Regions from separate parts of the Paenibacillus sp. FSL R7-0302 genome, predicted to be linked through region 4. Evidence: predicted binding sites of a transcription regulator. Region 4 holds the regulator's gene; each other region holds the start of a gene.

Region 1 (7,933 bases), 1.6 Mb from region 4:
GGCTGTTGTCGGCCACGCTGAGTGTCCAGCCATCCGGCTGCTGCTCTACAAAATCAGCGCCTGTGGACAGAAACGGCTCGATGGTAATGACCTGTCCTTCTTTCAGCACCGTCGTTACACGCGGATTATAGAAGGGCAGAATCTCAAACGGCTTCTCATGCAACGCTTTGCCGATGCCGTGGCTGCACAGGTTACGCACGACTTTATAGCCGCGCTTCCGTGCTTCCGACTCCATAACCCGGCCGATCTCGTTCACCTTCATGCCCGCCCGGAGATGATTAATCACACTCATCATGGTCTCTTCCGTACTCCGGCAGAGGTGGACCAGCTTCTCATTATAAGGCGGCAGTTGAAACGATACCCCGGCATCGCCAAAATAACCGTTCAGCTCGGCGGAGACATCGATATTGATCAGATCTCCGGCCTGAATTACACGTTGTCCCGGAATTCCATGGGCTACCTCTTCATTGACACTGATACAGGTCGTTCCGGGGAAGTTGTAGGTTACCTTTGGAGCAGATTTGGCGCCAAAACGGCTCAGAATCTTCGCCCCCACTTCATCCAGCTCCGCAGTCGTCATTCCGGGAACTACACTTTTCTTCATCTCGGCGATGGTGTGGCCTACCACTGCACCCGCCGCTTTCAGTCCTTGCATATCCTGGAGCGTCTCGCTCGTCATCCCTGCTCACATTCCTCTCGTTATCAAAGCTTCACCTTGAGTATGTATCCTACAAGTATAACAGCCTTGCTACGCAGAGTGAAATGAACGTACCTCTTAGCTTATTGCACCTACAGCCTTCATCCAGGCTTCGGCGATTAAGGCATGTCCGGCAGGCGAAGGGTGCACGCCATCCCCCGCCCAGAAGGCAGGTTCAGCCTTAACGGATGCTGCTGCGAACAAGCCGTCCAGCGGCACCAGTACAGCGCCGTATTCACGGGCCAGCTCACGGACCACGTGGATTTTGGGGTCCAGATCCTGACGCCAGCCCTTGCGGTCTTCCGGCACCGGCAATACGAACGGCTCCACCAGCACCAGCTTGGCATCCAGATGCTCCCTGGTCCGTTCAATCAGATCACGGTAGGACAACTCGAATTCAGCCGCAGTAGTCTCCTGCCCGGAATCATACCACCGCCAGGTATCATTTATGCCTATATAGATAGACACCCAGGTTGGCTTCAGCGCAAGACAATCCCTCTCCCAGCGCTCCTGCAGATCGACCGCCCGGTTGCCGCTGATTCCGCGGTTCAGGAACGTAAGATTCTTCTCCGCATACTGAAGGCCAAGACGGGCGCCCGCCATCAGCGCGTAACCTACACCAAGCGATGAAGCATCGGCGTAATTGCGTCCACAATCCGTGATACTATCCCCCTGGAACAGGATGATATCGTTCTTTTGAAATGGCATGCCTGAAATCCTCCTATGAAAACATCTGTAGTATGTAAACATGATCATTATAGCAAATCAGCTTTCCTGCGGACACGTTTTCATTGAAAATTATTCCTTCTATTTAATAGAAATCCCCCTTAGGTTGCCACATGGCAGCCTCAGGGGGATCTTAGGATAAATGATTAATAGGCCAGACTGAACAAGCCATGGATATGAGTCAGGTAACGGATGTTGCTGGCTTCCTTCATCAGCGTGGCCGGCAGACCCTTCAGCGGAGTGGAGTTACCGCCGACAATGGCTACCCCGTCTTTGCGTCCGAGGCTGGCGAGTGTGCCGGAATTGACCGGGCTGAAGGCCTCCTGCGGTTTATCATTAAGATATGCGAACAGATTGTAGCCAATCAGCTCACCCATCTGCCAGGCGATCTGTGCCGTTGGCGGATAAGGACGGCCATCCGGTGCAAAGACAACAGCGCTGTCTCCGGCTATAAATACATTAGGGTGTGAAGTGGACTGCAGGAACTCATTCACCGTGGCCCGGCCACGGTTGACTTCAAGACCGGATTCGCCAACCAGCGGATTGCCCTGTACCCCGCCGGTCCAGACGAAGGTGTTCGCCACAATCTGCTGCCCATCCTTCAGATCAATCATATTGTCGGATACCTTCGTAACCGGAAGACCCGTCAGGAACTGCACCCCGCGCTTCTCCAGGCTAGCCGTAGCGCGCTCAATCAGATGATCCGGCAGGACGGGGAGAATCTTCGGACCCGCTTCCACGAGCAGAAGCTTGATCTCAGCAGGATTCACTCCATATTGCTTCGTCAGCTTAGGCAGAATATCGGCAATTTCGCCTACGAGCTCTACGCCAGTCAGCCCGCCGCCGCCGATCAGAATCGTAGCATCTGCTGCGTTGCGGGTTTTGGAATAGTCACGAATCCGGTCTTCAATATGACGGCGAATCCGCAGCGCATCTGCTGCTGATTTCAGCACCATGCTGTATTCTTCAAGTCCCGGAATACCAAAGTATGCGGTGGTGCTGCCCAGACCGACAACGAGAGCATCATAGGTCAGCATGACGCCGTCCGAGAGAATAACCTGCTTGTTCTCCGGGGAGAACGAATTGACCTTGGCGATTTTCAGATCAATATCTTTACCGGCGAACAGCTTCGCCAGCGGCATGGCAACCGCCTGTTCAGACGCACTGCCCGCTGCAAGCCGGTGCAATTCCGTAATAATCTGATGTGTCGGATACTGATTGACTACTGTTATTTTGGCTTCCGCTTTGCTCATATATTTACGAACGGTTAAGGCACTAAGCAGGCCGCCGTAGCCTGCACCTAGAATCACTATATGTTTTGACATGATCATTCCTCCATCATTAAGTATTACGGGCTTATTTGCCCGATTGACGTTCACCGCTGACCTGCAGATAGGCATTCATGAACCGGAGAGCCTTCTGTACCTGCGGGTCCTTAATCATCTTCATCATGCCGAACAGGCTGACTGTTTCGCTGCTTGCTTCCGCGCGGTCTTTCGCTTCAATGACTGTAGCCGCCAGATTCTTGGCAGTGCCCACCACAGGACCCGCCATTTCCTTAATCGCACCGACTGTATCATTCTTAAGTACTTCATCCGTGGCAACCGACTGCACAAAATCTAGTGATTTGGACAATACACTAACCATTTGTGTGATCTGCGGCAGCTGCTCGACCAGTACCATCAGAGATTGTTGAACCTCCGGCTTCAAGAGCTCTTTCAGCACATCCTCTTTGGGAAGAGCTGCTTCTGGTATTTCTTGTTCAGGAAGATTTTGGGTAACGGTTTGTGACATATCGAAGTCTCCTTTTACAAATCGTATTCTTACTTAATGACATCCAGGTGAAACTATGTGACTATTATAACACTCTATTTGTTATTATTGTCACAATCTTTTTGCCTTTGCAACCTATTTTTGTGATTATTATCACTTCCTCATCGGTTTTGTTGAAGTCAGCCGTTTAATCAGGTTAAATTTACAAATTATTATGTTTTTAATCATTGACGTATACAGATGGTCGTGATATCTTAAGCAAGTAACTAAATGTAAGTTTATTAATTAATATCAGCAATTGATTATTACTAAGCAGCATACATATTAGATGGAGGTAAAGACTTATGAGTACTTTTTCCGAATTGGTGCAGGCCCGCAGATCGGCTAATAATTTCGTGGAAGGTGTTACCATCCCGCAGAGTGAGCTCGAAGAGATGTTCTCCCTCGCCCGTCTGGCTCCCTCGGCTTATAATCTTCAGCACACCCATTACAAGGTGATCAGCGATGACAGCGTGAAGGAAGCCATCCGCAAGGACGCGTATGGCCAATACAAGATCCACACTGCTTCTGCTGTTATTGTCGTGCTGGGTGACAAGAATGCCTACCTGCAGGCTCCAGAAATCTATAGCGGGCTTAAGCTGCTGGGAGCGATGAGCGAGGATGCATACGAGCAAACCATTCAATCCATCAACGATGCTTATACCGGGAACGATGCATTCCAGCGGGATGAAGCCATCCGCAACGCTTCTCTGTCGGCGATGCAGTTCATGCTGATTGCCAAGGATAAGGGCTGGGATACCTGCCCGATGATCGGCTTCGATCCGGAGGCTGTGAAGGCTACTCTCGGTTTCGGCGACCATATGGTTCCGGTAATGCTGATTACGATCGGCAAGGATAACCAGCACAAGATCAGACCGCGCGGCTACCGCAAGCCGGTTAATGAATTTGTTGAATTTATCTAATATGGAGTAAGGATGTACGTGTTCACTTGGGTGGACGCTCCGCGAACGGACCGTTGTTCCAATCGCTGTGCTCTCCAGATTTTTTTCATTCCCTATACGGTGAAAATCCGGAGACCAAGGCGACCGCTGCCGCTTTTCCACAATCAGTCCGTTCTCTCCACTGTTTAAGCGGGAAGCATATAAATTTCAATATTTAAAAAAGGGTCCTCCGGCTAATAAACCGGAAGACCCTTATTTATATCATCCTGCCGTATTCTTCATCCCACACTCACCGGGCAAACTGCAAAATCGCCACAGCCGCACGCTCCTGCCGCTCCACATCCGTGCTGTGCAGGGCCGCCTTCAGAACATCCAGCGCGTGCGCTACTGTAGCTTCATCCACCTGAACGGAACAGGCCCCGGCGTTACTCCCGCCATCCCCTGCCTGATTCCCAAGCCACAGATCCATTCGGGCTGCGGGCAGCACTCCTGAATAGGCAGTTATTCTGCTCTCAGAAGCAAGCAGCTCTGTTACAGCCGGATTAACCGCTGCGAGGGGCAGACTCTTCAGCCAGGTGACACCGCGCCGGTGGGCTGTACTATCCTCTGGGCCGCTGTGCCGGGTATCATAGAAGTAATCGCCAAGATCCCCGAGATATACCCACTCTTCATCGGCGATCAGCACGTAATCCCCATCCTGCATCGCATTGACGAAGATGTCTAAGGTATGTGTTGCCCCCTCCAGTTCCCTCCCGCGATAGCCGGCGGCAGCTAACTTGCTGCTGATCTCTTCTCTGCTATGCTTCTCCAGATCACCCGTACCGGGATAACCTGCACATATATAATTATCCTCCAAAAAGGACTTCAGCAGCCCGCTGCCGAGTTCCTCAAGCTTCACCCCATACAAGCTCATTTCCGTATCCTTTCCCTCCAGGCAAAGCTGCCGGAGTCTGCGCAGCATTGAAACCATCCTTTTCATTATACAGCAAAGGCAGTGGGATTTGAATTCGGCAGATTCTAAGGAAAACGCAGAATAATAGCGCTTACAATACCTTTTTCCAAGTTGGGAGTACAAATTAAAAAATTTTGGCTTTTTACTATTCCCCGCACGGACGGTATAATTCAGGTATCAGCTCAAGGAAACAGACACTGCAGGAAGAACATAAGCCAGGGCAGAATCTCTGGCAGCTAATCTTAAGCAGCGCTCCTCCTTGTGACTGAGACTATATCTTTGATCCTGGCATTCCCGCCTGAAGTGAGTCCCTGCACGAAACGGTATGAGCTTCTTAAAGCTCACAGGCTTCACAATCCCATCCTATCGTGGTAAGCGGATCAGTTGAGAGCAGTTTGAATGTGCAGGATAGGCAAATATACTGCCACCTCGGACCATTTCTACCCGGCTGAGTACAAAGGATAGGATAAGGAGTCTGAGACTAACATGGGTATAGTGGTAACAATATAAACCTCTATTGTTGATGTACTGATCAACGATAGAGGTTTATATGTGTCTGCACGGTCTTACCGCCGCTCTAGGTTAACGCAGGCCTTCCGCCACTTTTAGCAGCATCTCTCTGGTGACTTCAGGCGATCCGGTCCCTACCTCATGCATTATATTTCTCTCCTCGTTCTCCCGCAGCTCAATCCAGCGGATATAAGCATAATAGCCATTGCTGTTATTCTCATAGGCCTGGTGATCCTCCACATACAGGGCTTCCTCAGAATTTACCTTCAGATGCTCAACCTTTGTATCCGTCCAAACATCAGATGTTAGCTGTGCCCACGGTGTAAGCGGGGAATAGGTAACGGAGATGAAATCATTCTCGCCCTTAGGACCTTGATATACCAGCTCAGGACTTACCGTCCCAGCCAGCTGGTTGGGTACATTGAAGCTCTTAATCCAGGCATAATGCTCACCGGGCTTCAGCCGTTTGGTTAGAACATTGGTGTATTTTTTAACCCAGGAGTCATCGGTAATGCCCACCGTACTGTCGGATCTTCCTTCGGCAAAATGATATCCTTCCGGCAATCTGCCCGGCACGCTCAGCTTACCAGCGACAGGCTCTATAGCCTTCCTCCAGCTCTCGATATCCTTGAATATCTGCGGACGGTTAATCATACGGAGCTCTTTCATTCCGTTTGTCCTGGCAATTAACAGCATAGCCGATTCATTTACGGCCAGCTGAGACTGAATGTCTGCAATCACCCGCCGGGTCTGGCTGGCAAAGGCTGCAGACTCATTAGCGTCCTGTTGAATGTTCACTTCCAGTCCGGTTGCACCATAAGTAACCTTCCACAACCGCTCCGCGCCATAGACCACACCTCCGAAGAGCATCAGTCCGCAGAGTACCAGGGCGATCCGGGCTGTCCCGCGTACACGTACCGGCCGACCGTTATTTCCCCTTTGCTGCGGCTGATGAAATTGCTCAAAGCCCGCCGCTAACCGCTGCTCCAGCGGCTCCGGCATCGTTGTATGTTGTTTATACCTGTTGAACTCCTGCTTCAGTTGACTCTCGACAGACATGTCCATTCCTCCTTCATCTCATCGTCCGCTGTAAATGCCGAATGCTGCCGCAGCTTACGCAGCGCTTTATGATGCCTGGACTTAGCTGTCCCCAGCGGTATGCCCAAGGCTGAGGCAATCTCATCATAGCTGCACTCCCCATAGTAACGCAGGACAATTACGCTGCGGAGCTTAGGCGGCAGTCCGCTGACCAGCTGCATCAGCTCTCCCTGCTGTTCCTGGACCAGAAGCTGCGCGTCCGCCCCCGGATACAGACTCTCAGATGCATGCTCCCGGCTGCGGTTCATGAGCCGCAGCCTGCGCCAGCTTTTGCGGTTCCAGTTGCTGCATTGCCTGACGATCATACCGTTCAGCCAGGCTCCGAAAGGCCGTTTGCCGTCATACTGCGGCAAGCAGCGGAATAGCTCGATGTAGATTTCATTGACTACATCAGCCACATCAGCCTGCCGGTTCACCAGCAGACTGACGGTTCCGTACACCTGCTGCCTAATGGTGTTATGTAGTAAGGTGAAGGCCTCTTTATCTCCTTGTTCCAGCCTTTGCAGACATTCCCCAAGCTCTTCTTCTGTCATCTTCCTCTCCCCTCTCTATCTTGCTTACACTCTATATTGGTCCGCTAGCGGTAGAAGGTTCCCTTGGTATGCAATTTATTACATCCTGACATATCAAAAACCGGCTGCCCATGAATTTCATCATGTGCAACCGGTGATTCTACTGCTGCCGGAAACTGCCCGGATATGAATTACAGCTTACAAGGGCTCATTGCCCCATACCAGACTGCCGGAGATATAGGCTGGAAGCTTGGCCCAATCCGCAGGAGCTGTGCCTGTAGAATTGAAGGAATAGTCATCGGACTGGTTATAATTGGTCCAGTCTACCTTGGACGCCCGCATCTGGATATCGATACTGGCTCCCGGAGCAAGCGTGCCTGCTGCAGCTGTGAAGCCCAGCTCCAGATAATGATCCGCTCCGCTCAATGGTGCCGGAAGCTTCACGAACGACCCTGTCACATTGGCACTCCCTGCCTGCGACCAGTCACAGAAGAAATTCTGCGCCTGCTCGCCGTCACTGGTGTAATAATATCTGAGCTTCACATCGGCGAGGGATAGCGCAGCCGTCCCGGTATTCACCAGCTTGATGCGCGGGCTGAGGGCATTGACAGCAGCGGCCGTGCTGCTGTTGAACATCTGGACCTTCAGACCGCCATTCACCGGTGCAGTTGTATCGGCTATTGTAACCGTCAGCGTCTTCGGGGCTCCGGCGCTGAACTGGAAG
Region 2 (7,933 bases), on a different contig from region 4:
AAGCAGAGCAAAGGCCACATCAAACGTCCCGAGCGCAATCATCGCCGCTGCATAGATCAAGAGCGCGATAATACCCGGAAAGACCGTACGCAGATACACATTCTGCAAATATTCGATATCATCGGCAAGCATACCGAGAATATCCCCGGTACGGAAGCGTGTGGATAAGAACAGTGCCTGCGGCTCCAGCATATGGTACAGCCGGACCCGCATCTTCGACAGAATGCGCAGAATCGTGTCATGTCCCACCAGCCGTTCCACATAGTGAATGACAGCCCGGCTGGTCCCGAAGGTACGCACACCAACAATGGGGACATAGATCATCAGTATATTTTCCGGCGGAATCGAGGCCTTCGAGATCAGGAAGCCTGAGGTGTACATCAACGAAGACGCTGAGAAGATCGTCAGTGCGCCCAGCAAGATAATTAACACGAACCGCCAGAAGTAGGCAGAGTAATAGGGAGCAAACCATCCTTCACGTTTCAATGGATTCCCTCCAATTGACTTTGAATAAGCTCATAATAAGCACCCTTCCGCGCAGTCAGCTCGTCGTGTGTGCCTATTTCAGCCACCCGTCCCTGCTGCATAACGACAATCAGATCCATGTCGATCATCCAATGCAGGCGGTGTGTAGCCAGGAATACCAGCTTGCCTTCGAATAACGGCAGCATCGTCTCCTTCAGCTCATATTCCGTCTCAATGTCCAGATGGGCCGTCGGCTCATCCAGCAGCATGATCGGGCGGCTGCTCAGCAGAGCGCGGGCCAGAGCCACACGCTGCTCCTGTCCGCCGCTGAGTGAGCGGCCGCCGCCGCCGATCATTTCGTTCAATCCCTCCGGCAGCGAGGATACCAGCTTCGATAAACCTGCCGACTCCAGCGCGGCAGCTACAGCCTCCTGAGAAGCCTCTGGATAATAGAACCGGACATTATCAGCCAGCGTGCCGCTGAAGATATACGGGCGCTGCGGAATATAAGCCGTCTGCTTCCGCCACCCCTCATCCGTCAGCGCGCTGACACGGCTTCCATTGATCGTAAGGGTTCCAGAGGTCGGATGAAGGAAGCCGCCCAGAATATCTACAAGCGTAGACTTCCCTGCCCCGCTCTCTCCGATAATGCCAATCTTGCGATAACCGCTGAATTCAAGATGAACAGCTTCAAGGGACGGCACTCCATCCGCTTCATAGGTCACGCCAACCCCTTCAAGCTTCAGGTGGCTGTTATTGTTCCACGTGAAAAAGTCGCCGGACCAAGCTCCGCCCAGGCCTGTCATCTCCTTCTGCCCACCCGGCTCCAGCAGCTTCGCCTGGACCGTCTCACGGTCAATGATGCTCTTCATCGCTTCTCCGGCTTCCTTGCCGTCCAGTGTGGCATGGAAATCTGCACCCACCAGCCGCACCGGCAGGAAATATTCCGGCGCGAGAATCAGGATCGTTAGTCCGGTAACCAGCGTCATCTGCTCATTAACCAGACGCAGACCGAGGCTTACCGCCACCGAAGCGACAGACAGCATAGTGAAGAAGTCCAGTGCGAACGATGACAGGAAGGCGACTCGCAGCGTACGCATGGTTGCTGAACGGTAGCGGTCACTGACCTTGGCAATACTCTCACTGTGGCTGCGGCTGCGTCCAAGAAATTTCAGCGTCTCCAGACCGCGTAGCGAATCCACGAAGTGATTCGATAAGGTACGGTAGGACTTCAGCTGACGGTCCATCTGCTTGCGGGCCGTCATCCCGATCAGGATCATGAATACAATAATGATCGGCATCGTTAAGGTAAGAATGACACCGCTGGACGTATCCAGGGTGAATACATAGATAAGCAGCAGAGCGGGTGTGACCGCCATACCGACCATACGCGGAATAATCAGCTCCAGGTACGTTCGGAACTTCGTTACTCCTTCAAGCACTAATGTGACCATATTTCCGGTCCCCCGGTCGCCAGCCAGCCTTGGTCCCAGCTGGAACAGCTTGTCCATCATCTGTCTCCGCATGCTGCTGCCGGTCGCTTCTGCGAAGCGGTACGACACCCGGCTCATCAGCAGAGCGCAGGCATGGCGTACAAGAAACGCAAGAAGGAACAAGAGCGCTCTAGCCCCTTGTTCCTTCAGCGGTTCTCCCGCAAACAGCGCAGAGACAGCTTCTGCCAGCGACTTCGCCAGCAGAAGAATGGAGAAGCTTTGCACCAGGGTCAGGAAGCCAACCAGCAGAAAGACAGGCTTAACTCCTTTGTACCCAAGCAAATTTTTATCCATTAGTATTCAAGATGCTCCTTCTCATGAACCCGTTTGTGGAAGATGAAATAACTCCAGATCTGATAGCCCAGCACGAACGGCAGCAGGGTCAGCGCTACAATCGTCATCACCTTCAGCGAATATTGGCCGGAGGCCGCATTCGTAATCGTCAGGTTGAACGCCTGATCCAGCGAGCTGATCATCACCCGCGGGAACAGTCCGATGAAGATCGATGCAACAGACAGCGCCATCACAGCGCCGGTCATCCCGAAGGCATAGCCGTCCTTCTTCTTAGTCATGAAATATCCGGCCAGCAGATAAGCGGCTACAGCGAGAACAACTACAATCCACAGCAGCGTTCCGCGTTTATCGAAGATATCCGTCATAGTATATGTCATCACAACGAAGGCTACCAAGAGCGCCGCCAGTGGAATCAGCAGCTTCTGGGCCAGCTTACGCGCCCGTTCCTGCAGATCTCCAAGCGTGCGGAGCGTAGTGAACATCAGCCCGTGTACCAGACACAGCAGGACAACCGTAATCCCTGCAACCACCGTATACGCATTGACGATATCGAAGAATCCGGCATACATCTGCATATCCTTGTCGATCGGCAAACCCTTGATGAAGCTGGCGAATACCACGGCGAGCAGGAACGGCGGCAGGAAGCTGCCGAAGAAGATGCAGACATCCCATGTTTTCTGCCAAGCCTTGGAATCGCGCTTGCCTCTGAATTCGAAGGCGACACCACGGGCGATCAACGCCAGGAGAGCAAATACAAACGGAATATAGAAGCCGCTGAACAGCGTAGCATACCAATGCGGGAAGGCCGCGAACATTGCACCGGCACCCGTAATCAGCCATACTTCATTCGCATCCCAGAACGGCCCGATCGAATTGATCAGTATCCGTCGCTCCGTATCATTCTTAGCCAGAATCTGCGTCTCCATCCCTACACCGAAGTCGAAGCCTTCCAGGAAGAAGAACCCGACGAACAGCACCGCAATCAGCAGAAACCATAATTCATTAAGTGACATGGGTTAGCCCTCCTTGTTATACGGATCGTGGGATTCACCGTGTTCGTTATCCATAGCATAAGGACCTTTTTTGATCACTTTGACGAACAGGCCGACCAGCACTGCACCCAATATGGCATAGATCGCGGTAAAAGAAATCACCGAGAACAGCACCTGTCCGCTCGTAATATTAGGTGATACACTGTCTTCTGTAGTCATAAGTCCGAATACAGTCCATGGCTGACGCCCGATCTCTGTCATAATCCAGCCGGCCGTGTTGGCAATCGGCGGAAGCAGCAGTCCCCAGAACATGAAGCGCATGAACCAGGTATTGGGTCTGTCCATCTTTTTACGCCACATGAGGTAGATAGCATATACCCCGAACAGCATCATCAGCGTGCCGGCAGCAACCATGATCCGGAAGCTCCAGAAGGTTGTTTTGACCGGCGGAATATAATCTCCTGGTCCGTAGGCTACTTCATACTCCTTCTGCAGCTCCAGCATCCCCTTCACATCACCGGAGAATTTACTGTAGGACAGAAAGCTCAGCAGATACGGAACCTGAACTTCATTGCTGTTGGTCTGGTTCTTCACATCGATATTGGCAAATACCGCCCAAGGTGCCGGGTCGCCGCTCTCACCCCACAGCGCTTCGGATGCAGCCATCTTCATTGGCTGTGTCTCTACCAGATATTGAGCCTGTGCATGTCCTGCAACAGCAACGCCGAAGGAAGAAATAACCCCTACAATGGCTGCAATCTCGAATGATTTCCGGAAAAAAGCAACGTCCTGCTTCTTAAGCAATTTGTAAGCACTGATCCCTGTTACCAGGAAGGCGCCTGTAGCGTAGGCGGCAAGCACTGTATGCGGAAATTCGACCAGCAGCTGGCCATTTGTAATCAGTGCGAAGATGTCATTCATCTCAGCCCGGCCATTGCTAATCTGGAAGCCGACCGGATGCTGCATGAACGAGTTAGCCAGCAGAATCCAGAATGCCGACAGCATCGTTCCGAAGGCAACCAGCCAGATGGATAACAGATGAATCCGCTTGGATACCTTATCCCAGCCGAAGATCCAGATTCCGATGAACGTGGACTCCAGGAAGAAGGCCAACAAGGCTTCAATCGCAAGCGGAGCCCCGAACACATCACCGACGAAGCGCGAATAATCCGACCAGTTCATCCCGAACTGGAACTCCTGCAAGATCCCTGTTACTACACCTACTGCGAAGTTAATCAGGAATAGCTTCCCCCAGAATTGCGCCATTCTTTTGTACTCTTCATTGCCCTTTCTTACGTACATGGTCTCCATAATGGCAATTATGAGCGCAAGTCCGATCGATACTGGCACAAAGAAATAATGAAAAATTGTCGTCGACGCAAATTGTATACGCGACAGCAGTACTGTATCCATATTTCTCCCCTTCCTTCTCCCCATTTCGTTATGTCTATTTTGTCAAATTTCTATCACTCAAAGTGTGATAATTATCACATTATACGCCCCGTTTAGGCATAAAAAACAATAAATTTGTGACAAATATCACAATTTTGCATTTAAAAGCAAAAAAAATAAGACGGTTTCACCGTCTTGAAGGTGCCCTGCATATATAGTTGTCTTGACTCATAAAGGTATTGGTCTAGGTAATGGAAATACCTTTCTTAAGCGATTTGAGATCGCCATTTGAATTAAGCAATTGCGGCAGCATCTTCATGCTACGAACCATTGGGGAATGACAGAGACGGCAGGAAGGCGCATGTTCAAATGCGAAATTATCCCTCATCCATCCATTGCAATCCTCATTGGTACAGGCCCAAATTGCGGTATTTTCTTCCGGTACTTCCTCCAAAGGCTTTTTCCGGTAGTTCATTGCCGTTCCTCCCTTCCTTTATGTTGCAAGCAAGTAATGATAAAAAAAGACCGTCCCAACTTTCACAAGCGGGGACGGTACCTTCTATTAATTACAGTTTTACAACGTTTTCGGCTTGTGGTCCGCGGTTGCCTTGAACAACGTTGAATTCAACGCGTTGGCCTTCGTCCAAAGTTTTGAAGCCGTCGCCAGTGATTGCGCTGAAGTGAACGAATACGTCGCTTCCGCCTTCAACTTCGATGAAACCGAATCCTTTTTCTGCGTTGAACCATTTAACTGTACCTGTTTGCATGTGTGTTACCTCCACAAATTTAAATTAATATGTTCTTTTTATCTTCAGACAAAGAAAAAATTCACACATTGAGAAAGGTTGTAGCTTTGGTTGACAGCCCTTTTCAATGCGAGAATAAGGTATCAATGTAAGAATAATTTCATGTTACCACACCTTAATAACAAAGGCAAGCTGTTCTATCCTAATTCCTCCGTTTTTTCCCTTATAAGGACTACTTCCCAATGTAAGGGCTACCAGTCATATTAAATTGTAATATTTATACCCAATGCTACCAATTACCCCATTTATTTATTCTTGAAACAGCCCCGCCCTCTTCTTTTTTCCTGAAAAGGACGGCTTGAACTGTTTCCGTAATCGTGACTGCCTCATTATTATATACGGCCATTTCCAATTTTATTCCTCTGGCTTCTCAAGAAGCTGGACCGTGGTCTGCTTCACTTCACCATTGCGGTAAAAGGTAATCTTCAGCTTATCGCCGATCTTGGTATGATCGTACAGATATTTGCGCAGCGACAGGGTGGAGGTAATCGGCTTATCGTTGAACTTCGTAATTACATCGTTAAGCTGCAGACCCGCATCCTTCGCCGGTCCCACCGCATCCAGAACTACAACCCCATCGGTAACTACAGACGGAAGATTAAGCTCCTTGCGCTGGTCGTCGGCCAGCGGCACATACGGATTATTCAGATCCACTGAATAGACGCCCAGGTATGACCGGGCTATCCGGCCTTTGGAGGTAAGCTCATTGGCTGTATCCACCACATGATTGGCGGGAATCGCAAAGCCCAGTCCCTCTACCCCCGTATCGGAGATCTTCATCGTATTGATACCAATCACCTTGCCGTCCAGATCCACTAGTGCGCCCCCGCTGTTGCCCTCGTTAATGGCCGCATCCGTTTGGATCACTTCCTGCTCCCAATCGTACACGCCGTCCTGGTTCAGTGATACCGGTATCGTCCGCTCTGTGTAGCTGACAATGCCGGAAGTCAGTGTATCTCCAAGCCCCAGCGGGTTGCCGATGGCAATGACAGTCTCACCCAGACGCAGCTTGGAGGAATCCCCGATCTCAGCAATCCGGTCGATTCCCTTGCCGTCAATGGAGAGTACAGCAATATCGCTCACCTTGTCGGCCCCTACCAGCTCCGCCTTGTGTGTCACGCCGTCTACTGTAACCACTTCCAGCTTGCCGGCACCCTCAATGACATGATTATTCGTGATGATAAATGCCTTATTGTCATCCTTCTTATAGATAACTCCCGAGCCTAGCGCAGATTCATCGAGAATATTAAGTTCCTTATTGTCTTGTTTATGATTAATGATGCTCACTACCGCAGGGCGGATATGTGCAGCAGCCTGAATAATCCGGTCATACGGATCTGCGCTGCTCGCAGCCACCTTATCAATAACCACCGGAGCCTGAGCTCTCTCAGCGGCGAACTGTCCCGTTACCAGACTGAACAGCAGCACAGCCACTACAGCACTGCAGACAGAGCTAATCAGCGAGATCTGCCAGGTTGCCAGCGACCGCTTCGATTTGCGGACAGCCCACTTGCCGTCAGCATAATCGCCGGTTGATTTAGATTTGCCGCTTTTGCGCCGTGACACCTTGGTTGAATAGAAATCATCATCGAATAATCCCATGTTACACTCTCTCCCCTCTATTGCCACCGCATTCACGACTGAACGCCAAGCAACCACGCCCGAGCTTACCCGCTATATCTCTTAGACTTCACGAAGTACTAAAAGGTTTCACTTGATTTATTCACCACATTCCAGTGGGTTCTAAGCGCAAGGGATGTCTATTATTCTAATAAGCTACTAAAAAGTTTAACAGCTTGTATCCGGAATATTTTGCAACTTAAAAGACTACAATAGGATTAGAACGCTCTATATGATTGTATCACAGGCAGCCGCGCTGCCCACATGTTTTCTATGTTAAATAAATGTAAATTATTCACAGCTTCATTACTATCCATTTCACAAGGAGGGCCCGACTATGGAATCTTTTTCAACAAGTAAAGATCTGGTGCAATTCATTGGCAAGCTGGGGGACCTTAAGGATGAACATTATCAGCTGATTCTTGTCCAGCATGCAATGATTGAGCTGTTAATTGATAAAGGGCTATTCTCCCGCCAGGAGCTGGAGCACAAGATTACCGAGGTTGACCGTCTTATGACTGGCTCACCTTATCCCATGGCGTAGGCCGGTCATAGTAGGTGTCGCAGAGCCTGAACTCACTGTCTTTGTAAAAGCAGCCCCGGTCCTCCATAGCCCCGCGCACGGACATCTTCGCCAGATCCATCATATTATGGTCTCTGCTCAGATGTGCCAGATAGGCGCGCTTGGTCCGCCCGCTCAGAATCTCGCTGAGCGCTGCGCCTGCCGCCTCATTGGACAGATGCCCCAGATCGCCGAGAATTCGCCGCTTCGTATTCCAGGGATAACGCCCCATCCGCAGCATTTCGATATCATGATTCGACTCCAGCACCAGCACATCGGCATCCGATATCGCCGTTCTCACCTTGTCGC
Region 3 (7,933 bases), on a different contig from region 4:
TGCCTGCGGTATCAGCATTATCCTGATCCTCGCCCGCCGTACGTCCAATGACCACAACCGCTTTGGCTGACTGGCTTCTTGCCTGTTTCACCAGCTCGTCCGTAAGCGGCATTTCCTTCTGGTTCCACGGCTCCGCAGCCCATACCTTGCCGCCGTCATCGAACGGGTTAAGCCCGATCCAGGCCTCGTAGGCTGCAGCCAGCTCTTCATTCACGCTAATGTTCTTCTTGCTGCGCAGTCCATCCAGCAGATTCGTCGTATATGCAACGTGAACGCTACCGCCCGATCCTGTACCGCTGCGGTAATAATTCACCTGTATTCTGCCAAAAACAGCGACGCTCTCACCGTCACCCAGCGGAAGCACCTGTCCCTCATTCTTAAGCAGTACCGCACCCTCTGCGGCTACCGTCCGGCTAAATTCTGCAAAACCCTCTAACGGCACTCCAATGTTCTGTGTACTCAATTGGTTTCCTCCTGTATGTTCATTTCCCATGCTGTGGGTTGATTCTATAGATAACGCCCTCCCTGCAGGGAATATATACGTTACCTTGAATCTCTATGGTCCTTCATATAGCATATCCTTCTAAGAATATAAGCTCCAGCCAGATTATTCAAGCACCGCTTGCCGGATCGCCGGGATGCGCACCTGTCTGCATAAATTTTTTTAGTAAAAAAGACAGTTCTAAAATAAAAAGACACCTGTGCGGGCGTCTTTCAAGCCTGTTCCTATGCAATCCGCTCCGCCTGAAGAGATACGGCCGGATCTTCTGTTTATTTTATCTGCGGCGGCGGCCCTTCATCATGCGGTTGTACATAATAAGAGCAGCAACGATCATGCCCAGCATGGCTACACTGCCTGCCGATTCCTGCGACATGCCGAACATCAGGCACACACTTGTCACTAACTGTCTTGTCAGCAGCGCAACCGCAATCAGCATGATGGGCCGCCATATGTTATATCCTCTCACTTCAGCAACACTCCTAACCCGAATTTCAATAACCGTATGATTCCTCATTCCATGAACCATCAGTTTCTATTATAGCACAAGAAGGAATGCGCATACATTTTACAGTCGGCCAAGAAGGGGGAGATACTTTTGACAAGAACGTACGTTCGGTATATAATGCTCACATATGAGGGGGATTGAGACCGTGGATGTAATGGAGAAACTAGAGATTCTGACCGCTTCCGCCAAATACGATGTGGCGTGCACTTCAAGCGGTTCCGACCGCAAGGGCCAGGCCGGGGCGCTCGGCAACACCTCTCCGATGGGCATCTGTCACAGCTTCGCGGCGGACGGGCGCTGTATCTCGCTGCTGAAGGTGCTTATGACCAACGGTTGTGTATATGATTGTGCCTATTGCATCAACCGCAAATCTAACCCCATTCGCCGGGCGGCCTTCACCCCCGAAGAGATCGCAGATATCACCATGCAATTCTACCGCCGCAATTATATAGAAGGACTATTTCTTAGCTCAGGCATTATGCGCAATCCGGACTACACCACAGAGCAGTTAATTGCTGCACTTGAGCTGCTGCGCAATGTCTATCACTTCAACGGTTATATTCATGTAAAAGCCATCCCCGGAGCAGACGAAGCCCTGCTGTCCAGACTTGGTCTGCTTGCCGACCGCATGAGCGTCAACATCGAGCTGCCCTCGCAGGAGAGCCTCGGACGGCTCGCACCTGATAAGAGCAAGGTATCCATCCTGAAGCCGATGGGGCTGATTACCAGCCGGATCAAGGAGAACCGCTCCGATATCGTCAAGTATAACCATGCTCCCCGCTTCGCGCCTGCCGGACAGAGCACCCAGATGATCGTGGGAGCAACGCCAGATACCGATTACCAGATTCTGAATCTGACGGAAGGCTTATACCGCAAATACTCACTTAAGCGCGTATTCTTCTCGGCCTACACCCCGGTGGTGGAGGATTCCCTCCTGCCCGCTCTAGACACCAAGCCGCCGCTGCTGCGGGAACACCGGCTCTATCAAGCCGATTGGCTGCTGCGCTTCTACGGCTTCAAGGCGAATGAATTATTGGATGAGGCCGTGCCGAACTTCAACCCGCTGCTGGACCCCAAGTGCAGCTGGGCCGTTAACCACCGGGAGCAGTTCCCCGTTGAGATCAACCGCGCCCCGTACGAAATGCTGCTGCGTGTACCCGGCATCGGCGTAAGAAGTGCACAGCGGATCGTGAAGGCCAGACGGGCCGGATCGCTCGATTTCCACGCGCTGAAGAAGCTGGGAGTGGTCCTCAAGCGTGCCCAGTTCTTCATCACCTGCAAGGACAAACCGCTGGAAGGGCTGAAGGTAAGCGAGCATACGCTGCTCCGCTCCCTCATGTCCGGGCAGCAGCTGGCTCTCCAGCAGCCGCAGGTGGAACAGCTCACGCTGTTCGATGACTTCAACCTCTCCACCTTGCCCGCCGCCGGGGACTGGAACAGCTTCAACAAGGGGGCGAAGGCCTGATGTTCAAGCCGTCCGCACTGGCGTACACCTATGACGGAAGCTTCGAGGGTCTGCTGTGCTGTGTATTTGAGAGCTATGCCTGGAAGGAGATTCCGCTGGCAATTCATGCTGAAGGCGGAGAAATAGGCCTGCTGCTGGAAGCGAAATGGATTGAGACCGACAAGGAGAAGGCCGCGCGGGTACTGAAGTCCCTGCCGCTGCGGATCAGCCGCGAAGCCGAGGAGCTGGTGCGTCTGGGCTTCTGGAGCTGCGCCCCCGATAAGGAAATGCTGCTGCTGAACTTCCTGTATCTCGGCTTCCGGCATGGCCGCAAGGTGATGAATATGCTGGCTGATGATACTGTTAACAGTCTGATGAAGGCCGTTCAGCAGCTCCGGCATGAAGCGCATCTGTATACAGGCTTCGTCCGCTTCTCTGTATACGGCCCGGTCATGGCCGCAGTCATTGAACCGCAGGGCTATGTGCTGCCTGTAATCCGGGAACACTTCTGCGACCGGTTCCAGGGGGAGAGCTTCATGATCTACGACCAGACGCACGGGGCGGCGCTGATTCATGAGCCCGGACGGGAGGCCATCGTTCCCTTAAGCGGGTGGACTCCACTCGAGCCCGATGAGACCGAGGAAGCGTACCGCCGCTTATGGACCGGCTTCTATCACGCCATCGGCATCAAGGAGCGCAAGAGCGACCGGCTGCGTTCCTCTAAGATGCCGAAGCGCTATTGGAAGCACATGGTGGAGATGAATGGGAGTAATGGTGTCCCTGTACTCACCGCGGCGCAGCGGAAGAAGGTATTGCAGCCGGAGACCTCATCGATCCCGGACAACCCGGAGACCATAATCCAGCTCCAATCATCGGACACAAAAAGCGCCCCGCAGCCATCAACATGACTAACCGGGGCGCTCCTTGATTGAAGCCTACTATATTATTAATGAAATAACACTATCGTCCTAACCTTAGTTCAAAGCCTTCCATACCCAGTTCTCAACCTCTGGGAGGTCGATGCCCTCTTCACGGATGTACGCGTGGTGCTTCTGCACCATAGCATCCATCTCGTCAGCGATAGCCTGGTATTTGCTTGCTTCCGGCAGACTCAGCACCGCTTCCTTCGAGAGGTCGAAGCGGTCCATCTGGTTGAGTACACGCATATCGAACGGTGTCGTGATGTCGCCATTCTCGCGGTAGCCGTGCACATGCAGGTTATGGTTGTGGCGGTCGAAGAACAGGTCTTTGATCAGGCCTTCATAGCCGTGGAAGGCGAAGATGACTGGTTTGTCTTTTGTGAAAAATTGATCAAACTCATCGTCAGACAAGCCGCGCGGATCGAGCTTCTGGCTTCTCAGCTTCAGCAGATCTACCACGTTGATATAGCGGATCTTCAGCTCAGGCAGCTTCTCATGCAGGATCGAGATCGCAGCCAAGGCTTCCATAGTTGGTTCTGTACCGGAAGAAGCAATTACGAGATCCGGCTCTCCGCCTTTGTCTGTGCTGGCCCAGTCAATGATTTTGAGTCCTTTAGTTACCAGCTCCTGAGCTTCATCGGCCGAGAACCACTGTGGACGCGGATGCTTGGAGGATACGATCAGGTTGATCTTCTGACGGTCATTCAGGATCGTGTCGAATACAGCCAGCAGGCTGTTCGCATCGGACGGCAGATACTCACGGATGAATTCAGGCTTCTTGTCAGCCAGATGGCCGAGCAGACCCGGATCTTGGTGGGTATAACCGTTATGGTCTTGCTGGAACACGGTCGATGTAGCGATGACGTTCAGGGATGGAATATCTTCTCTCCAGGTCTGGTCTGTCGCCTTGCGCAGCCACTTGAAGTGCTGGGTGATCATCGAATCGACCACACGCAGGAACGCTTCATAGCTGGCGAAGAATCCGTGGCGGCCGGTCAGTACGTACCCTTCCAGAATCCCCTCTGCCTGATGCTCTGATAACTGGGAGTCAATGACACGGCCATACGGAGCGAGGAATTCATCCTGCGGTTCCTGAATGGCGTCCATCCATTGGCGCTTGGTCACTTCGAATACAGGTCCCAGACGGTTGGACATGGTCTCATCCGGTCCAAAGATCCGGAAGTTGCGGTTCTCTTCGTTGAGCGTAACAACCTCTTTCAGGTATTTCCCCAGCACGGCCATATCCTGCGCAATTACCTGACCCGGAACGGAATTATCCAAGGCGTAGTTGCGGAAATTCGGCTTGTGCAGGTCTTTGATCAGCTTGCCGGCATTGGTGACCGGGTTCATCCCCATACGTCTGTCGCCGGTTGGCAGAATTTCCGCCAGATCCGCGTTCAGACGGCCGTTCGCATCGAACAATTCTTCAGGTCTGTAGCTGTTCAGCCATTCCAGCAGCGCCGGAGCATGCTTCATGTTCTTCTGATCCACAGGAATCGGTACCTGGTGTGCACGGAAAGAGCCTTCGTTCGGCACGCCATCCCACGATTTCGGACCGGTCCAGCCTTTAGGGGAGCGGAAGACCAGCATCGGCCATACCGGACGGGCAGTATCGTTATTTTCACGGGCATTCTTCTGAATCGCGGCAATTCTCTCTACGATCGTATCCAGCACCTTCGCCATTTCCGGGTGCATCAGATCAGGGTTCTCACCTTCCACGAAGAAGGCTTCCCAGCCGTTTCCGGCAAAATAGGCGGTTAATTCTTCTCTGCTCATCCGGGACAGGATGGTCGGGTTACTGATCTTGAAGCCGTTCAAGTGCAGAATCGGTAATACCGCACCGTCTGTAATCGGGTTGATGAACCGGTTGGACAGCCAGGAAGCGGCCAGAGGACCGGTCTCTGCTTCGCCGTCACCTACCACTACTGCGGAGATCAGCTCAGGGTTATCCAGAATTGAGCCCACGCTGTGCGACAGGGAGTAACCCAGCTCGCCGCCTTCATGAATCGATCCGGGTGTTTCAGGAGCCGCATGGGAGGCAACACCACCAGGGAAGGAGAACTGCTTGAACAGCTTTTTCAGACCAGGGATGTCTTGGGTGATCTGCGGATAGATTTCGGTGTAGCTTCCGTCCAGATAAGAGTTCGACACCATCACCTGGCCGCCATGGCCCGGGCCTTCAATATAGAACATGTTGAGATCATATTTAGTGATTACACGGTTCAGGTGCGCATAGATAAAGTTCTGCCCAGGGATGGTCCCCCAGTGTCCGATCGGCTTCACTTTGACATCTGCATCCTTCAGCGGTTCTCTTAACAACGGGTTATCCTTCAAATAAAGCTGGCCTACGGAAATGTAGTTCGTTGCACGCCAGTAAGCATCAAGCTTTGCCAGATACGTTTTCGAGGAATAATCCACCTGTTCGATTGTTAATCCCATGTCTTCCACTCCCTAATCTTTTTCTTTGTAAATTGAATGTATCACTTCTACAGTTACATCATACATCGGCATTTCAGAAATTCAATCTTTTTAGAAATTAATACGGTCCAATATTGTGAAATTTTGAACATAGTATGAAATTCTCTGCAAACCACGCACAAAAAGATGTTTATTTTTATAATTATGGATTAATTTGTTATACTAAAAAACACAAAAAGACCGGGATTCCTCCCGGCCTGCTATACCTCAGTTATGCTATTTACACCGTCCATCCGTTAATGCACAGATACAAACGTGTTAAACTTTAGATACTCATAATGGAAGCGCATATGCGAGAATTCGAACGGCGTGCCGTTATCCAGGAAGAAGATCCCCTCCATAATTCCTACGGGTTCATTCTCCTTCAGATGGAGCAACTCCTGATCATTCGGCAGCGAAGGCTCTGCAAAAATAGACAAAAAGGACTTGGTCACCGCCAGATTGCGCGATTCCTCCAGATAATGAAAAATCGACCCCTCGATAATCGTCTGGTCGAGATTTTGCACAATTTTGATCGGAATATATCCCGTCTCAATCATGAACGGCGCACCTTCAAACAGGCGCAGACGCACGATTTTATACACGAAATCATGGGGCAACAGGAACAAATCCCGCTGAAGCTCCTGCGTGGGCCGGATGACCTCGAAGCTCAGCACCTTGATCTCCGGCTTCTTGCCGTGCATCTGGAAGTTATCCGACACCCCCAGATTAGAGCCCTCGTAATTGAAGATCGAATCGTTCTTGATGTATAACGGATTGATGAAGGTGCCGGAGCCGCGTTTCTTGAAAATAATGCCCGAGCTCTCCATCTTCATCAGCGCACGCTTAATGGTACTGCGGCTAACCTGATACGCCTCGCTGAGACTGCGCTCATCCGGCAGCTTCATATCGGCGTACTGCCCGGCAAAGATCTTCGTTTTGAGGTCAGCAATAATCTGCTTGTAGACAAATTGGGTCATGGGGGGCTCCTTCGTCGGGTCTTTGCAGAACAAGTTCATTCAAGATTAAATATATCATAATTTAGATAGGGCAAAAAGGATGAATCCGAGGATTCACCCTTTCTGACGCTTGTTGTCCCAATCCCTATACCATTTGACAATCTCCCGGCTCGGTTTCTCCGCAACCTCTGCTTCCATGACCGTTTCCAGCAATACATACTGTCTTTGCACCAGAAAATGAAAACCCATTCTATCCGATATTTGCATGTACAATAATTGCGCTTGCTCCTCTAACGGATAGCGGGTGCAGACCTGTTCAATATGCTTGAAGGCCTGTTCATATTCTGCATTCCCCATATACCAGCGGACCAGATTCAGCTTCAGCCGAATCCACTGCAGCTGGAATCTCTGCCGTTCAAGCTCCGCCCACACATAATCGTACCCCTCCAGATATTCGCTCTTGAACAGCTTCAGGATTCGTTCGTATTCGGGCAGGGTGTCATTCGAGAGCTCTAACCCCGCTTGGATAAAGCGGTCAAACTCATCAACGTCCAGGCAGATGCCATTCAGCTTGAGCAGATAGCCGTCCGCCGTATTTTGCAGGAGAATCCGTTCTCTGCTGAAGGGCTCCAGCATCTTGCGGATATGATACACAGCTGTATATAACTGCGGATAGGCCCTGTTCGGATCAAAATCAGCCCACAGCAATTCAATCAGGGTGGCTTTACTGACCACTTTGCCGCGATGATGCAGCAGGTAAAAAAAGATTTCCTGCGCCTTCGCCGTTCTCCATTGCAGTGACGGAAGCTCCTGGCTCCCTTCGTAGATCCGGAAGGCATCGAGCATCAGCATTCTCCAGCTTGTCTGCGCTGACGCTGCCCGGGCTACCAGGCCAGGCTTCTGCTGAGCATTCAATCTCCGAACTGTAAGCTTCAGACGGTCCGTATGAATCGGCTTAAGCAAATAATCCAGGGCATTCAGCTCAAAAGCCTTGATCGCATACTTATCATATGCCGTTACGAATACAACCTGCAGATCAGGTCTCTGTTCAAGCAGCCTTTCCGCCAGCTCAATCCCGCTCAGCTCCGGTAAATGAATATCGAGAAACACAATATCGGTCTCGGTCTCCTCTACCTTTTGCTGCCC
Region 4 (7,933 bases):
AGGTGCGGACATGGTGTTCATCCCCAGTGTAGAAGAGATGTATCCGCAGCCGATCCGTACAGGCGTATCGGTCTCCTCGCTTACGTCGCAGCTCTGCGGCGCTTCGCGTCCGGGACATTTTGACGGAGTAACTACTGTGGTCAGCAAGCTGTTTCATATCGTGCAGCCGGATTACGCCTTCTTCGGACTGAAGGATGCCCAGCAGGTAGCGGTTCTCCGCCGGATGGTGTCTGACCTTAACATGAATGTGGACATTATCGCCTGTCCTATTGTGCGCGAGGAAGACGGGCTGGCGCTCAGCTCCCGCAATGTCTATCTGAGCAGTGAGGAGCGCAGACAGGCGCTGGTGTTGTCCCGTTCCCTGCGCGAGGTGCGCCAGGCTATGGAAGAAGGCAGCATTCGTACCGTAGATGAAGCACGGGCCCTGCTGGTCTCGGTCATTGCTGAATCGCCGCTTGCGGTCATTGATTATGCGGAGATTCTAACCTTCCCTGATCTGGAAGAGCTGGAAGGCGGCAGCAGGCTGACGGATGCGGGCGGAGAGGTTATAATGGCTCTGGCCGTGAAGTTCGGCAGAACCCGTCTGATTGATAATAATGTATTTATTCCTAAGGAGGCACACGCTCTTGTTTAGACATATGATGAAATCCAAAATCCACCGGGCAACGGTCACTGAAGCCAATCTCAATTATGTGGGCAGCATTACCATTGATGAAGATCTGATGGAAGCTGCAGACCTGCTGGAGAACGAGAAGGTGCAGATCGTGGATAATAATAACGGTTCCCGTCTGGAGACTTATGTCATTCCGGGTCCGCGCGGCAGCGGCGTCATTTGTCTGAACGGGGCGGCGGCGCGTCTGGTACAGCCTGGCGATACAGTGATTATTATATCCTACGCTGTCATGTCCTCCGAGGAGCTGGCGGCGCACAAGCCGACTGTAGTGTTTGTTGATGCGGGCAACAAGCCGGTGAAGCTGGCGGATCATGAGATTCACGCGACGATTGCCTGAATTCTGAGCTTTGAGCCATGTAATCAATGGCAGGGATGAAGACCCCTGTACTTGCTGATAATGAAGTAAGGCAAGCTTAAGCTGACTTCATTATCAGTAAGGGTGGGATGTCCGGTGTTTCAACATTTATTTGCTGAGATGAACAAGATGCTCCAGGAGATCAAAGCCGACTATCCTACTGCGGAGGATGCCCGCCGAAGCGATCTTTTATCCAAGTATAATATGCTCCACCGAATCAGTGATAATGTAATGGACGAATGGCTGGTCTTCGCCGAGAAGCTGAGCGAGTTCCGGGAACAGGCGGATTTTCAGGCTCCGCCAGACGAGCTGCCGGAAGAGGAAGCGCCCGAGCTTGGGATGGATGCTTTTGTCAGAGGCCAGGGCTATTACAAGCTGCTGATGTACCGCAAATGCATTGAACAGTTCAGGGAGGTTACGGCACAGTATCCGGACAGCCTCGCTGCCCGCCTGTATCTGGCCATGGCTTATCTGCAGGAGGGAGAAGGCGATACCGCCTGGGGACATCTGAATCACATGCTGGGCCTGATCCGTGAGGAAAAGCTGAAGGCGATGATCTATAATGCGCTGGGCTGTATCCGGGCTTCCCAGGAACGCTTCAATGAGGCCAGTGAGCTGTTCAGCCTGTCGCTGCTGCATGACCCGGATCTGCCGGAGCCGAATGTGAATCTGGAGGTATGCCGCAGGCGGGGCGGGAAGCTGGAGTTTGGCCATCAGCTGGTTTCGCTTTTATAATTTATCCTCGGTTTCTTTAGGCGATGTGCCCCGTTTCCCGGGGTGTGCATCGCCTTTTTTCGTAACTTCTGTTATGCTGATAAAGAGTCTCAAGTGAAAGGGAATAGAACTTATAATGAAATTTGCCGTGCTTGATTTTGAAACTACGGGAACCCAATCTGTGGGAGAGATCATTCAGGTTGGCCTTGCCATTATAGAAGAAGACGGGACGATCTCCCGGGTGTATGGTTCCTATGTCAAGCCCGGAGCGCCAATTCCTCCTTTTATTACGGGCCTGACCGGAATTACAGACAGCGATGTACAGGATGCGCCGGAGCTCGATGAGATGATGATGGAGCTGGTGCCGCTGCTGGATGATGTCGTCCTCGTTGGACACAATGTCGCGTTTGATTTTCATTTTTTGCAGAATGCGCTGGACCGCTGCGGCTACCTGCCGTTTCAGGGGCGGATTCTGGATACGATCGATTTTCTCAAAATATGCTTTCCCTCGCTGAGCACCTATCAGCTTGGCGCGGTAAGCAGCCACTTCGGCATTACGCATGACCGTCCCCATCAGGCGGACAGTGATGCGCTTGCCACGGCTATTGTGCTGCTCAAATGTCTGGAAGAGCTGCAGAGTCTGCCGCTCTTGACGATTCAGCGGCTGAATGAGCTGTTCGCGGACGAAGACAGTGATCTGGCCTGGTATTTCGACGGTCTGCTGCGGGAGCGGGAGATGGAGACCTTTCAGCCGGAAGGTGAGCTGAGCTTCTACCGCCAGCTTGCGCTGGCTGTGGGGGACTGGGCAGAGCTGGCTACGCCACGGGAGGAAGGAAGCGTCAATCCGCTGGAGAATATTACCTTTGAAGAATATATGGATGAGGTAACCAAGCGGCTGAAGGCTGTTCTTCCCCAGTATGAGAGCCGGGAAGCCCAGGAGCTGATGATCCATGAGGTCATTACAGCGCTTGAGCAGGACAAGCATCTGCTGATTGAAGCGGGAACAGGCACCGGCAAATCGCTGGGTTATCTGCTTCCGGCCATCTACCATAGTGTGAAAAGTAATCAGAAGGTGATGGTCAGCACTCATACCATTAACCTTCAGGATCAGCTGCGGGAGCGGGATATCCCGCTCTTAACCAGCGTTGTGCCGTTCCCGTTCAAGGCCTCCATCTTTAAGGGAAGAGGGCACTATTTGTGTCTGCGCAAGTTCGAACATAGAATGAACAAAAAGGACTTTACGAGTCCAAGGGAAGAAGCGCTCACCGCTGCGCAAATGCTCGTCTGGCTGACCCAGACGACGACCGGCGATGATGAGGAGCTTAACTTAAGCGGACGGGGCGGCGATTTCTGGGAGACTGTAGCCAGTGATACCGACTCCTGCCTGGGACGCGCCTGTCCCTGGTTCCGCAAATGCTATTACCACCGGGCCAAGCATGAAGCCGGGATCTCCGATGTGGTGGTCACCAATCACTCCAAGCTGTTCGCAGATGTCAAAGCCGGGCATCAGCTTCTTCCGGCGTACGACCATCTTGTTATTGATGAAGCCCATCATCTGGAGGATATTGCCGGCAAGCATCTTGGCATGCAGATGAAATATTTCACATTCGCCCATACCCTCACCCGTCTCTATAAGGATAGCCGGAGCGGGCAGCTGCCTGCCCTCCGCCAGAGTCTGCAGTCTTCGGGCAGTGAGCAGGCTTCCGAATGGAGCGGCGTGATCGACCGGATCTATCCAGATCTGCTGACGGTGAAGGAGTCCTGGGATGCGCTTAGTGACCGGCTCTTCAGCCTGCTGCCCGAGCGCAGCGATGCCGGGGCCGGTGAAGCAGGCCAACTGGTGGCACGCCTGCAGCCGGGCAAGAAGCCGAAGGATTGGGAGGAGCTGGCTGCCCTTGAGAATACACTGAACCTCAGTCTGAGCGATATCATCCGCAAGGGCGACAAAATGCTCAGTGAGATGCGTGACACGGACAGCCAATCCTCCTCAGACAGCCTTGTGACCGATATCGGCGGGTTATTCAAGGATCTGGCATCCATTAGAGAGCAGATCCGCTTCTTCATGAGCCTGAACGATGAGAATATTGTGTATTGGCTGGAGGGAAGCGGTAATTATAAGGGGAAGTCGCTGCAAATGTATGCTGTTCCCGTAGATGTCAGCACCCAGCTCAGGGAGCTGTTCTTCGATAAGAAGAAGAGCATTATCCTGACCTCGGCCACCTTATCTGTGGATAAATCCTTCCAGTTCATGATCGATAACCTGGGTCTTGGCGAGGCTGCCGAGCAGCGGCGTCTGATGACTGCACTGCTTCCATCGCCATTCAAGTATCGTGAGCAGGCGCTCCTGGTCATTCCCCGGGACTTCCCGAGCGTCAAGGGAAGTATAGGGGATGCCCGCTTTGTGGACACCCTCGTGCACTCCCTTGCCGAGACAGCTGTAACAACACGGGGGCGGATGCTGGTGCTGTTCACCTCCTACAAGATGCTGCGCCAGGTGTATGAACCGCTGAAGGAGGCACTTGCCTCACAGGATATCGCGGTGCTGGGACAAGGCGTGGAAGGCGGCAGCCGGAGCAAGCTGATCCGCCGCTTCCAGGATAGCCCGGCTTCGGTCTTGCTGGGTACCAGCAGCTTCTGGGAAGGGGTGGATATCCCGGGAGAAGCATTGACCTGCCTGGCGATTGTCAGACTGCCGTTCCAGCCGCCGAATCACCCGCTGGCAGAAGCGAAGTCGGAGCTGCTTCAGGCACAGAAGAAGAATCCGTTCATGAAGCTGTCCGTGCCGCAGGCCGTCATCCGCTTCAAGCAGGGCTTCGGGCGGCTGGTCCGCACGGCGCAGGACCGGGGCATCGTAATTGTGTACGATACCAGAGTCATCGAATCGCATTACGGAAAGTACTTCCTGTACTCGCTCCCCGGTCCCAAGATGGAGCATATGCTCACCGAGCAGATGGTCCCGAGAATTGCCGAATGGCTGGATGACGGCGGGGTTTCCTAATTCATCTGCTATTGCTATTATTAATAAGTCATGATTAACCTGAAGATCCGTTCCCGCCTGCCCTGCCACTCCGGCAGGCGGCGGGGCACGGTTGCTATAATCGGCATTACATGAAGCGAATTTGTGATGTTACATCAACTTGAAGGAGGAGAATACATGAAATCGGATAAAATATCGGAGGCCGTCGTGCGCAGGCTCCCAGTGTACCTGCGTTTCCTGAACGATCTCCAAAAACGTGAAATCTCCACAGTCTCTTCTCAGGAGCTGGGCCAGAAGCTTGATCTGAATCCCGCCCAGATCCGCAAGGATTTGGCTTATTTCGGTGATTTTGGCAGAAAAGGCATCGGCTATGATGTATCTTATCTGATTGAGAAGATCCGCCATATCCTGAAGCTTGACCAGCAAATTAATGTTGCACTGGTTGGAGCCGGTAATCTCGGTCATGCCTTGTCAAACTACAACGCTTACTTAAAGGATACAATGAAGATTACTGCCATCTTCGATGCCTACCCGCCGAAGGTGGGCCAGCAAATCAACTCGCTGGTTGTGCAGCCGATGGAGGAGCTAAGCAGTACAATCCGCTCGCAGGGCATCCGGATCGGGATTATTACCGTGCCCGACAGCGAAGCCCAGAACGTAGCTGATATTCTTGTCGATTCCGGTATCGAGGCGATTCTGAACTTCGCACCGGTTATTCTCAAGACGCCTGCCAATATCCGGATTCATGCCGCAGATTTCACCACAGATCTGCAGAGCTTGGCTTATTATTTGCATGATGGAAAGGATGAGGCTGAAGATGAGCAGTAAGATCACGATAATCAAGAATGGGCACTTCCTGGTTCCGGGCAGTGACAAGCCGGTTCTGAGCGGGTACATGACCCTGGAGAATGAATTGATTACTTACATAGGTGAAGCTGAGCCGGCAGTGGAGGATGGCGCACAGGTCGTAGACGGCAGCCGTCTGCTGTTCATGCCTGGTCTGGTCAATACCCATGGTCATACTGCAATGTCACTGCTGCGCGGATATGGCGACGATATGGTGCTTCAGTCTTGGCTGCAGGAGAAGATGTGGCCGATGGAAGAGAAATTCACTGGTGATGATGTATATTGGGGAACCTCGTTGTCCGTGCTGGAGATGCTGAAGGGCGGCACAACCACCTTCCTCGATATGTATGATCATATGGACCGGGTAGCGGAAGTGACCGAGCAGTCCGGTATTCGTGCGGTGTTGATGCGCGGCGTAATTGGGCTGTGCCCGGAAGAGGTACAGCAATCCAAGCTCGCTGAGGCGATTGCTTTTGCCCGTAACTGGCACGGCAAGGCTGACGGCAGAATTACGACCATGCTCTCACCGCACGCCCCGTACACCTGTCCTCCAGAGTTTTTCATGAAGTTTGTGCAGGCTGCCCATGATCTGGACTTGCCAATGCACACCCATATGTCCGAGACGCGCCATGAAGTGGAGCAGAACGTGGCCGACTATGGCCTGCGTCCGGTCGCACATCTGGAGAAGCTCGGGATGTTCACCCGTCCTTCGCTCATTGCCCACGGGGTTCATCTGAACGATGAAGAGATCGGGATTCTGGCCCGCCATAACGTTGGCGTGTCGCATAACCCCGGCAGTAACCTGAAGCTGGCCAGCGGGGTTGCGCGTGTTCCTGAACTGCTGAGAGCCGGGATTAAGGTCTCCCTGGGTACAGACGGCGCGGCAAGCAACAACAATCTGGATATGTTCGAAGAGATGAGGCTGGCGGCTCTGATTCACAAGGGCGTAAGCGGTGATCCCACAGCGGTACCGGCTCCTGAGGCGCTTCTGATGGCTACGGAGTATGGGGCGCAGTCTATTTTCCTAAGCGGGGTAGGCCGGCTTGCCGCAGGAATGAAGGCCGACTTCATCGCACTTGATATTGACCAGCCGCATCTGCTGCCGCATACCGATCTGCTCTCCCATGCCGTATATTCGGCAAGTGCCAAGGATGTGGAGCATGTATGGGTGAACGGCCGACAGGTTGTGAAGCATGGACAATGCCTGACACTTGATGAAGAAGCCATCCGCCGCAAAGCACAGGAGACGTTCGAGAGCCTGCTTAAACGGTAATTCAGGGGAACGGGAAAGGAAGCAGCGTGGTGAAGAAGAAGAGGAGAAGATGGATCTGGCTGGGGATTACCGTGGTGCTGCTCCTTCTGTTCGGACTAAGCCAGTTCTATGCCTACATTATGAAGGACCAGTGGAACGAGCGGAGTGAGGCCAAGGAGCTGGCCCGGGCGCGTGCCGGACTAACAGAGGTTACCAAGGCCCAGAAATCTGTCTGGAATGAGAATGAGATCTACTGGGTGCTGACCGGCAAGAATGAAGCAGGGACCGATCTGATGGTGTGGGTCCGTTTCACCTTGGAGGGCAAGCCTGCCGGAGGCGACAACGACCTGTATGCTGAGGAACTGAGCAATGGCACCTCAGAAGAGAAAATGCGCGGAATCATAGCCGCTCAGCTGCCGGACATTACGATTGAACGGCTGCTGCCCGGTGTATACAACGGGGAATATGCCTGGCAGCTATTTTACAAAAAAGACGGGCGATTCTATTACAGCTTCTACCGCTTCAAGGATGGCAGCGCCATCGGTGAGGGGTACAGTCTGCCGAACCGTTAAGCTAAGCGCTCAGCGGAAGAATACATGCGGGGGAACAGTTTATCTGTTCTTCCGTTTTTTTAACAGATAAATTTATATGTTTTGAGGTCCCCGCAAAGTACCTGAGTCATCACCTACGCTAAAGCCCCACTTTGTGGGGTTATTTTATTATTTTGACGGTGAGGGATGAAGGAAATCGGTACCCCTTCACTTCTGAGATATATCAATTGATATATTAAAAGTAATCCCTAATCTGCTATCAATAACTTGCATGTTGAATGTAACAAGGAGGTTGATGAAATTGGAAATATTGGCATATTTGTATCAGGCGGTGGATCTGTTCAAGGAGGAGCTGGGGGAGAATCTGTCGGGAATTTACGTGCATGGCTCACTGGCGATGGGCTGTTTTCACCCCGATACCAGCGATATCGATCTGCTGATCGTCGTACATGACAAGCTGCCCGCAGAGGTCAGTCATAGACTTGCCAGGCGTATTGTAGCTTATCATGACAGTCTGCCGAATAAGCGCGGAATTGAACTATCTATCGTCCTTAAGACATACCTG

What was found. The regulator Rex, encoded in region 4, represses fermentation and respiration genes when NADH is low (regulators of the CRP and FNR family bind a similar motif). The targets are predictions, from matches to a motif close to TTGTGAAATATTTCACAA.
Region 1: the regulator Rex is predicted to act here: its motif matches at 3,296-3,313, upstream of MKY96_RS15390 (DUF1641 domain-containing protein).
Region 2: the regulator Rex is predicted to act here: its motif matches at 4,772-4,789, upstream of MKY96_RS29050 (cytochrome ubiquinol oxidase subunit I).
Region 3: the regulator Rex is predicted to act here: its motif matches at 5,924-5,941, upstream of MKY96_RS27690 (phosphoketolase family protein).

What each region holds. Positions count from the first base shown of each region.
Region 1 covers NZ_JBBOWB010000001.1:3,500,193-3,508,125, forward strand. Annotated here, with positions in the region: gene map (type I methionyl aminopeptidase) at 1-679, opposite strand, end outside; gene MKY96_RS15380 (SGNH/GDSL hydrolase family protein) at 776-1,405, opposite strand; gene MKY96_RS15385 (NAD(P)/FAD-dependent oxidoreductase) at 1,570-2,748, opposite strand; gene MKY96_RS15390 (DUF1641 domain-containing protein) at 2,780-3,217, opposite strand; gene MKY96_RS15395 (nitroreductase family protein) at 3,541-4,158, shown strand; gene MKY96_RS15400 (hypothetical protein) at 4,427-5,116, opposite strand; gene MKY96_RS15405 (hypothetical protein) at 5,672-6,658, opposite strand; gene MKY96_RS15410 (sigma-70 family RNA polymerase sigma factor) at 6,637-7,230, opposite strand; gene MKY96_RS15415 (X2-like carbohydrate binding domain-containing protein) at 7,408-7,933, opposite strand, start outside.
Region 2 covers NZ_JBBOWB010000002.1:751,779-759,711, reverse strand. Annotated here, with positions in the region: gene cydC (thiol reductant ABC exporter subunit CydC) at 1-486, opposite strand, end outside; gene cydD (thiol reductant ABC exporter subunit CydD) at 483-2,252, opposite strand; gene cydB (cytochrome d ubiquinol oxidase subunit II) at 2,252-3,265, opposite strand; gene MKY96_RS29050 (cytochrome ubiquinol oxidase subunit I) at 3,269-4,657, opposite strand; gene MKY96_RS29045 (cold-shock protein) at 4,881-5,111, opposite strand; gene MKY96_RS29040 (cold-shock protein) at 5,203-5,403, opposite strand; gene MKY96_RS29035 (S1C family serine protease) at 5,797-7,044, opposite strand; gene MKY96_RS29030 (hypothetical protein) at 7,400-7,606, shown strand; gene MKY96_RS29025 (MBL fold metallo-hydrolase) at 7,575-7,933, opposite strand, start outside.
Region 3 covers NZ_JBBOWB010000002.1:467,409-475,341, forward strand. Annotated here, with positions in the region: gene MKY96_RS27670 (glycoside hydrolase family 3 C-terminal domain-containing protein) at 1-463, opposite strand, end outside; gene MKY96_RS27675 (hypothetical protein) at 777-968, opposite strand; gene MKY96_RS27680 (putative DNA modification/repair radical SAM protein) at 1,162-2,472, shown strand; gene MKY96_RS27685 (TIGR03915 family putative DNA repair protein) at 2,472-3,359, shown strand; gene MKY96_RS27690 (phosphoketolase family protein) at 3,426-5,810, opposite strand; gene MKY96_RS27695 (GntR family transcriptional regulator) at 6,086-6,808, opposite strand; gene MKY96_RS27700 (response regulator) at 6,902-7,933, opposite strand, start outside.
Region 4 covers NZ_JBBOWB010000001.1:1,938,395-1,946,327, forward strand. Annotated here, with positions in the region: gene panC (pantoate--beta-alanine ligase) at 1-634, shown strand, start outside; gene panD (aspartate 1-decarboxylase) at 627-1,010, shown strand; gene MKY96_RS08305 (tetratricopeptide repeat protein) at 1,149-1,763, shown strand; gene dinG (ATP-dependent DNA helicase DinG) at 1,879-4,740, shown strand; gene MKY96_RS08315 (redox-sensing transcriptional repressor Rex) at 4,897-5,547, shown strand; gene MKY96_RS08320 (amidohydrolase) at 5,537-6,838, shown strand; gene MKY96_RS08325 (cell wall elongation regulator TseB-like domain-containing protein) at 6,868-7,389, shown strand; gene MKY96_RS08330 (aminoglycoside adenylyltransferase domain-containing protein) at 7,670-7,933, shown strand, end outside.